DNA from 3 places in the Methylorubrum sp. GM97 genome. Region 2 is predicted to be linked to each of the others. Evidence: predicted binding sites of a transcription regulator. Region 2 holds the regulator's gene; each other region holds the start of a gene.
The links. The regulator LexA, encoded in region 2, represses DNA repair genes until DNA is damaged. The targets are predictions, from matches to a motif close to TGTTCNNNNTGTGTTCNG.

Region 1 (2,263 bases), 1.9 Mb from region 2:
GCTGACCGCCGCGACCGATGACGGGAAGCTCACGCCCGAGATCGTGCGGACGATCGCCGGCAAGCGCAGCGACATCCATTTCCCGAAACCGCGGGCGGTGACGCTGACCCAGGCGACGGAGACGGGGCGGGTCTACAGCCTCGACGAGATCGCGGCCATCTCGGCCGTTTGCCGCGCATTGGGCCTGCGCCTGCACATGGACGGCGCGCGCTTTGCCAATGCCTGCGCCTCGCTCGACGCCTCCCCGGCCGAACTGACCTGGAAGGCCGGCGTCGACGTGCTCTGCTTCGGCGGCACCAAGAACGGCATGGCGGTCGGCGAGGCAGTGATCTTCTTCGACCGAAGGCTCGCGGAGGATTTCGACTACCGCTGCAAGCAGGCGGGCCAGCTCGCCTCGAAGATGCGCTACCTCTCGGCGCCCTGGGTTGGCATGCTGGAGAACGGGGCGTGGCTCGACAACGCCCGCCACGCCAATGAATGTGCCCGACGGCTGGTACGGGCAATCGCCGACGTGCCGGGCATCTCGCTCGCGGCACCGGTGGAGGCCAACGGCGTGTTTCTGAACCTGCCCGCGCCGGTCCAAGAGGGGCTGCGCGCCCGCGGCTGGCAGTTCTACGGCTTCATCGGCGGGGCGTCCCGCTTCATGTTCGCCTGGGATTCAGAGCCGGCGCGGGTCGATGCGCTGGCGCAGGACATCCGCCTCTGCGCCCTGCCCGCGGCGGCGTGACCGCTGCTTCGTTCGCGGCAGGATCAGACGAGATAGGTGATGGTGGCTGCCAGAGCCGTCGCCACGGTGGCGATGGCGAAGCCCGATGACGAGAGCAGCATCGCGGAACGGGACGCGGTCGGCTCGGGCTCGTCGGCATAGCCGAAGGCCTGGCCCGCGGCCTGTTCCAGGCGCATGAGGGAGAGGTGACGCGCTTGAGCGGCAGCGGGGGTCATCGGCGTGGCTCCCTTACGGTCAAGCTGACCGTGCTGAGTTAACGTCCGGAGACCATCTTCTGTTCCCATCGCCATCCTGGGCCGCGCCGCCTTAACGTTCCGCTGCCTTGTTTCAGCCGCAGGATTGCCGCCCACCACAGGCTTCGTGAGGCCGTCTTAACCATCCGCCCGCATCACTGTGATGACAACGCGCCGGGCTTGGCAGGATCGTCGGGCTTCGAACGCGGCCGGCCGTCGTGGTACTGCGACCGGCGGAAGCGGACAGGAGACTTTTTGTTTCCTGTTTGTTCCGCTACAGTGAGGGTATGAAGAGCCATGCAGCCCGTCTCCGACCCGATTCGAGGAGCCGTCGCGTGAGCGATCCGGCACGCGACCTGTTCGGACCTGGTGCCAAGCCTCCCCCCGCGGAGGCCGAGCGCCGCCGCCGCCTCACCCCCGTGGCACCGTCTCCGGCGCCCGCGCCGGAAACGGCGGAGGCGGGTTACGACGCCTCGGCGATCGAGGTGCTGGAGGGGCTGGAGCCGGTGCGGCGCCGGCCGGGCATGTATATCGGCGGCACCGACGAGCGGGCGTTGCACCACCTCTTCGCCGAGGTGATCGACAACTCCATGGACGAAGCGGTCGCGGGCCACGCGAGCTTCATCGAGGTGGAGCTGGAAGAATCGGGCTCTCTCGTCGTCACCGATAACGGCCGCGGCATCCCGGTCGATCCGCATCCGAAATTCCCGGGCAAATCCGCGCTCGAGGTCATCATGACCACGCTGCATGCGGGCGGTAAGTTCGATTCGAAGGTCTACGAGACCTCCGGCGGCCTGCACGGCGTCGGCATCTCCGTCGTCAACGCACTCTCGGACGTGCTCGAGGTCGAGGTCGCGCGCAATCAGACCCTCTATCGGCAGTGCTTTTCCCGCGGTCATGCGCAGGGAAGCCTGGAGACGATCGGGCGGGTGCATAACCGGCGCGGCACGCGAGTGCGCTTCCATCCCGACGCGCAGATCTTCGGCTCGCTCAAGTTCGACCCGCGCCGCCTGTTCAAGATGGCCCGTTCCAAGGCCTACCTGTTCGGCGGCGTCGAGATCCGCTGGCGCTGCGCCCCGTCCCTGCTCGAAGGGCTGGAGGATGTGCCGGCGGAGGCCGTGCACCGCTTCCCCGGCGGGCTCTCGGACTATCTCGCCCGCGACATTGAGGGGAAGGAGCTCGTCCTCGATTCCATCTTCTCGGGGAAGATCACCAAACCCGGCTCGCACGGCTCGCTCGAATGGGCGGTCGCCTGGACGGTCGCCGATGACGGCGTCTCGCACTCGTACTGCAACACGATCCC
Region 2 (2,263 bases):
GCAACCTCGCCCTCGCGGCGATCCTGGCGCTCGCCCGCGAGCCGGAGGCGCTGCTGGGTCCGAGTTTCCAGATGTCGTTCGGCGCGGTCGCCGGCCTCATCGCCTGTGCGCCGCTCATCGACGGGCGGGTTTTCCGAACCCACAGTTCGTCGCGGATCGCGCGGTCCGCGTCCTGGGTGGCGAAGGCGGTGGTCGGAACGCTGGCCACGACGCTGGTGGCGCAACTCGCCACCGCGCCATTCGCGACCTACCACTTCCAGACCGTGCAGCCCTTCGGCCTCGTCGGCAACGCGCTGACGCTGCCGCTCGTCTCGCTCGCGGTGATGCCCGCGGCGGTACTCGGAATGCTGGCCTACCCCTTCGCCCTCGACCGTCCGGTCTGGTGGCTGATGGGGCTCGCGGTGCGCGGCATGCTCGACATCTCCGCCTGGATCGCCGGGTTCGGGCAAGCCAACGTCGTGCTGCCCGCGTTCGGAACGGGCGCCCTGATGCTGCTCGCCGCCGCCCTGCTGCTGGCGACACTTCCCGTGTCGCGGCTGCGTCTCCTCGCCCTCGTGCCGGCGGGGCTCGGTATTGCCCTCGCCGCGAGCCCGATCCGCTACGACATTTATATCGACCGGGACGGGGCCGGCGCCGCGGTCCGCGGCAAGGACGGGCGCCTCGTGGTTCTCGGACGCCCGCCCGGCTTCGTGCTCGAACAATGGTTGAAGGCCGATGGCGACGGGCGCCCTCCGGAGGCCGCCACTGGCGCCGCCGGGCCGCGCTGCGACCGGATCGGCTGCACCCTCACGGCGATGGACGGGCGCGCCGTCGCTCTCGTCATGGACAAGCGTGCCTTCGCGGAGGATTGCGCCCGGGCCGACATCCTCATCACCCGACTGCGTGCCCCGCCGGGCTGCGCCGCACCGCTGATCGCCGACCGGACGTTCCTGGCGGTGCGGGGCGCCACGGCGATCCGCCTCGGAACGGAAGGGCCTGAAATCGTCACCGCCCGCGGGGCCGATCAGCCGAAGCCCTGGCAACCCCGGCCTGCCAGCGCGGCGACGCCGGCAATTGAGGCGGGCCCCCAACCTTCCAATGATCCAAGTGCGGCGGATCCATCAGACCCGCCGCCCTCCGAAAATCCTCAGTAACGGCGCACGAGGCTCACGAGCTTGCCCTGGATGCGCACCCGATCGGGCCCGAGCACGCGGGTCTCGTATGCCGGGTTGGCAGCTTCCAGCGCGATCGACGAGCCGCGGCGGCGAAGGCGCTTGAGGGTCGCCTCCTCGTCGTCGATCAGCGCGACGATGATGTCGCCATTGTTGGCGGTCTCCTGTTTGTGGATCACCACGAGGTCGCCATCGAGAATGCCGGCCTCGATCATCGAATCGCCGCGCACTTCCAGCGCGTAATGCTCTCCACCAGACAGGAAGTCGGGGGACATCGAAATCGAATGGCTCTGGCTCTCGATCGCCGAGATCGGCACGCCGGCAGCGATCCGGCCCATCACCGGCACCATCACCGATTGGCCCTTGCCGTCATGGGCCTGAAGCATGGGAGGCTTCGGCGCGGCGGGCTTGGCCGAAAGACCGCCCTCGACCACGCTCGGCGTGAAGCGACGCGGCTCGGACGATGCGGGCTTGGCCGCCGGCATGTCGGGCATGCGCAGGATCTCGATCGCCCGCGCCCGGTTCGGCAGACGGCGGAGAAACCCGCGCTCTTCCAGCGCCATGATCAGGCGGTGGATGCCGGATTTGGATTTCAGGTCGAGCGCGTCCTTCATTTCGTCGAAGGACGGCGGCACACCGCTCTCCTGCATCCTCTGCTGGATGAACTGGAGCAGTTCGAGTTGCTTGCGGGTCAGCATGCGGCACCTGCTGTCGACCGCGGGCCGGGGGCGCCGCAGAATCGTTGAAAACAAAGCACGAACAGCCTAGACGTTCCTCTCCTGTTCCGCAAGCATCCCTCCGGAAGCGACAGAGGCGGCGGAGCTGTCGCCCCGCCGCCTCTCACGTCGTGCCGTGCCTCGGGATCAGGCCGGGATCACATCCACGATCTCGTAGGTGTCGGGGTCGATGATGACGATGTCGTCCCCGACGAGAATGAACTGCAGGCCGCGATAGGCCGGCACGACCGAGAGGATCGCCGGAGGCAGCGGGTGCAGCGAGACCGAGCGCGGGATCGCCGTGCCGACGCGGACGGCGAAGTTGACGTTCGTGACGGCGCGAACGCTGGAACGGGAGATCGACTGGCGGAACTCAGTGCGCTGCGTCGAGCTCAG
Region 3 (2,263 bases), 2.4 Mb from region 2:
CAGCAGCACGCGGACCCGGTAGCCCCGCTCCGAGAGCGCCCGCAGCAGGTGGCGTCCGATGAAGCCGGTAGCTCCAGTCAGCGCGATCAGCTTTCCGCTCACCCGTCATCCCCTCACGCGCTGGCGGCCCGCGGCGTCGCGAACCGGCGCAGCAGCCACCCGACCAGCCCCGCCGCGAGGACGAGGCAAGCGAGCGTGACGGCCCGAGACGGCCAAAGCAAGGTCACGCCCGCCAGCGCGGCCAGCGCGACCTGCAGGGCAAAGACCCAGCCGACGGTCTCCCGTACGGAGAACCCGTTCACGGTGGCGACCTGATAATAGTGGCTGCGATGGGCCTGCCAGACGGCCTCACCCCGCCGCAGGCGCCACAGCAGGGTGAGGGTCGCGTCGGCGATGGGATAGAGCGGCAGGATCAGCGCGGCGGCCAAACCTCCATCCAATCCCCCCTGCCCCGCGAGGCGGAACAGCAGCCACGCCACGATCAGCCCGATCGGCAGCGAGCCGACATCGCCCATGAACAGCCGCGCCACCGGCCGGTTGAACGGCGCGAAGCCGAGAAGCCCACCGAGCAGGGCGCCGGCGACCAGCGTCGGCTCGGGCGCGTAGCGGCCCGCGAGGCCGAGGGCGAACAGGAAGGCGGTGGGCGGCACGAACTCGGCCAGCGTCATCCAGTCGAGCCCGTCCATGAAGTTGACGAGGTTCACGAACCAGAGCCCGGCGAGGATCGCGAAGGCCCGCTCCAGCCAGAGCGGCATATCCGGCAGCAGACGGCCCTCGACGGTGAGCACGACGGCGGCGACCGCGCCGGCCTGGATCACGAGCCGAAGCGAGGCCGGCAAGGGCCGGATGTCATCGACGGCGCCGACCGCAGCGAGGGCGATCACCGAGAGCGCCAGCACCGGCAACTCGACGCCCCCAAGCGCGATCCCGGTCGGCATGGCCAGGACGGCCGCCGTGATCAGCGCGGCGGCGATGATCGCGATCCCACCGCCCTGGGGCGTCGGCACCCGGTGGCTGGAGCGGGCGTTCGGCCGTGCCAGGGCGTAGCGCTGCAGCAGCGGCTTCAGCAGAACGATCAGGCCGGCGGAGAGCAGCGCCGCCAGCGGGACGACGGAGAGCGGGGCGAGGGTCATCGGATTGCGAGACGGCGCGCAGCAGCCCTCCCCCTTCTGCGGGGGAGGGGGGCCCCCGAAGGAGGTCGGGTGAGGGGAACGCGGTGCCAATCGGGTCGAGGCCAGCCGGACATGTCACCGTCGCGCCGCCCCTCACCCGCCTGCTCCGCAGGCACCCTCCCCCGCAGAGGGGGGAGGGTTTTGAAGCGGCATCGTCCAATCCTTCGCATATCGCCCGCTCTACCCGCCCGCCTCGGTCCAAGCGAGACCACGGCAACCGATCCCAACTTGTTTTGGCCGCAAAGCCACGCGATCCGCGTCGCACGGTCCGCCGAAAGAGCGGTGGGTGGGCCGCGCGTCCCGGCCGGCTTGCCTTGCGGGGGCCGGAAGCCGCCGATACGACTTGGCCGCTCGCCCCCACCGCTCAAGCCGGTTGTCAAGAATCGCCCGTTGCGCACGCTTTCACTGGCCCTTGCCCTGGCCCTCGCGATCCTGGCGGCCGTGGCGGGCTCCCTCGCCGGCCTCATTGGGACCGCCGCCCCCGCCCACGCGGTCGAGGCCGTGCGCGTCACCCTCGACGCGCCCGCCATCGATCTGACGCCGACGATCGAGCGCTACCGCTCGGACGGCGACCTGATCCAGATCTCCACCGCCCCGGGCAAGGACGGGATCGTGCGGCGCATCGCGGTCAAGGCGCGCGAGGCGGGCGCGCGGCCGGACTGGATGGTGTTCGCGCTCACCAACGACACCGACGAGCAGATCGACCGCCTGCTGGTCGCCCCGCATTTCCGCCTCGTCGGCTCCGGGGTGATCTGGCCCGATCTCGGCGGCTCGCGCATCGCCGCGATCACCGCGAGCGAGGGCATCCGGCCCGAGCGCGACGAGAGCCTCGACGCCGACCAGTTCCTGATCACCATCGATCCCGGCACCACGGTCACCTACGTGGCGGAGCTGAAAGGCCCGAACATCCCGCAGGTCTACCTCTGGGATCAGGATGCCTACCGCAAGAAGACCTCGGGGCTGACGCTCTACAAGGGCATCATCATCGGCATTGCCGGGCTCTTGGCGCTGTTCCTCACCATCATCTTCGTGGTGAAGGGCGCGATCATCTTCCCCGCCGCCGCCGCGCTCTCCTGGGCGGTGCTGGCCTA

Region 1: the regulator LexA is predicted to act here: its motif matches at 1,217-1,234, upstream of parE (DNA topoisomerase IV subunit B).
Region 3: the regulator LexA is predicted to act here: its motif matches at 1,391-1,408, upstream of MSPGM_RS10275 (glycosyl transferase).

What each region holds. Positions count from the first base shown of each region.
Region 1 is NZ_AP025942.1:3,366,805-3,369,067, reverse strand. It holds gene MSPGM_RS15610 (threonine aldolase family protein) at 1-727, shown strand, start outside; gene MSPGM_RS15605 (hypothetical protein) at 751-942, opposite strand; gene parE (DNA topoisomerase IV subunit B) at 1,296-2,263, shown strand, end outside.
Region 2 is NZ_AP025942.1:5,238,474-5,240,736, forward strand. It holds gene MSPGM_RS24250 (ComEC/Rec2 family competence protein) at 1-1,133, shown strand, start outside; gene lexA (transcriptional repressor LexA) at 1,127-1,849, opposite strand; gene MSPGM_RS24260 (DUF1236 domain-containing protein) at 2,015-2,263, opposite strand, start outside.
Region 3 is NZ_AP025942.1:2,200,231-2,202,493, reverse strand. It holds gene MSPGM_RS10280 (NAD-dependent epimerase/dehydratase family protein) at 1-102, opposite strand, end outside; gene MSPGM_RS10275 (glycosyl transferase) at 114-1,133, opposite strand; gene MSPGM_RS10270 (EAL domain-containing protein) at 1,563-2,263, shown strand, end outside.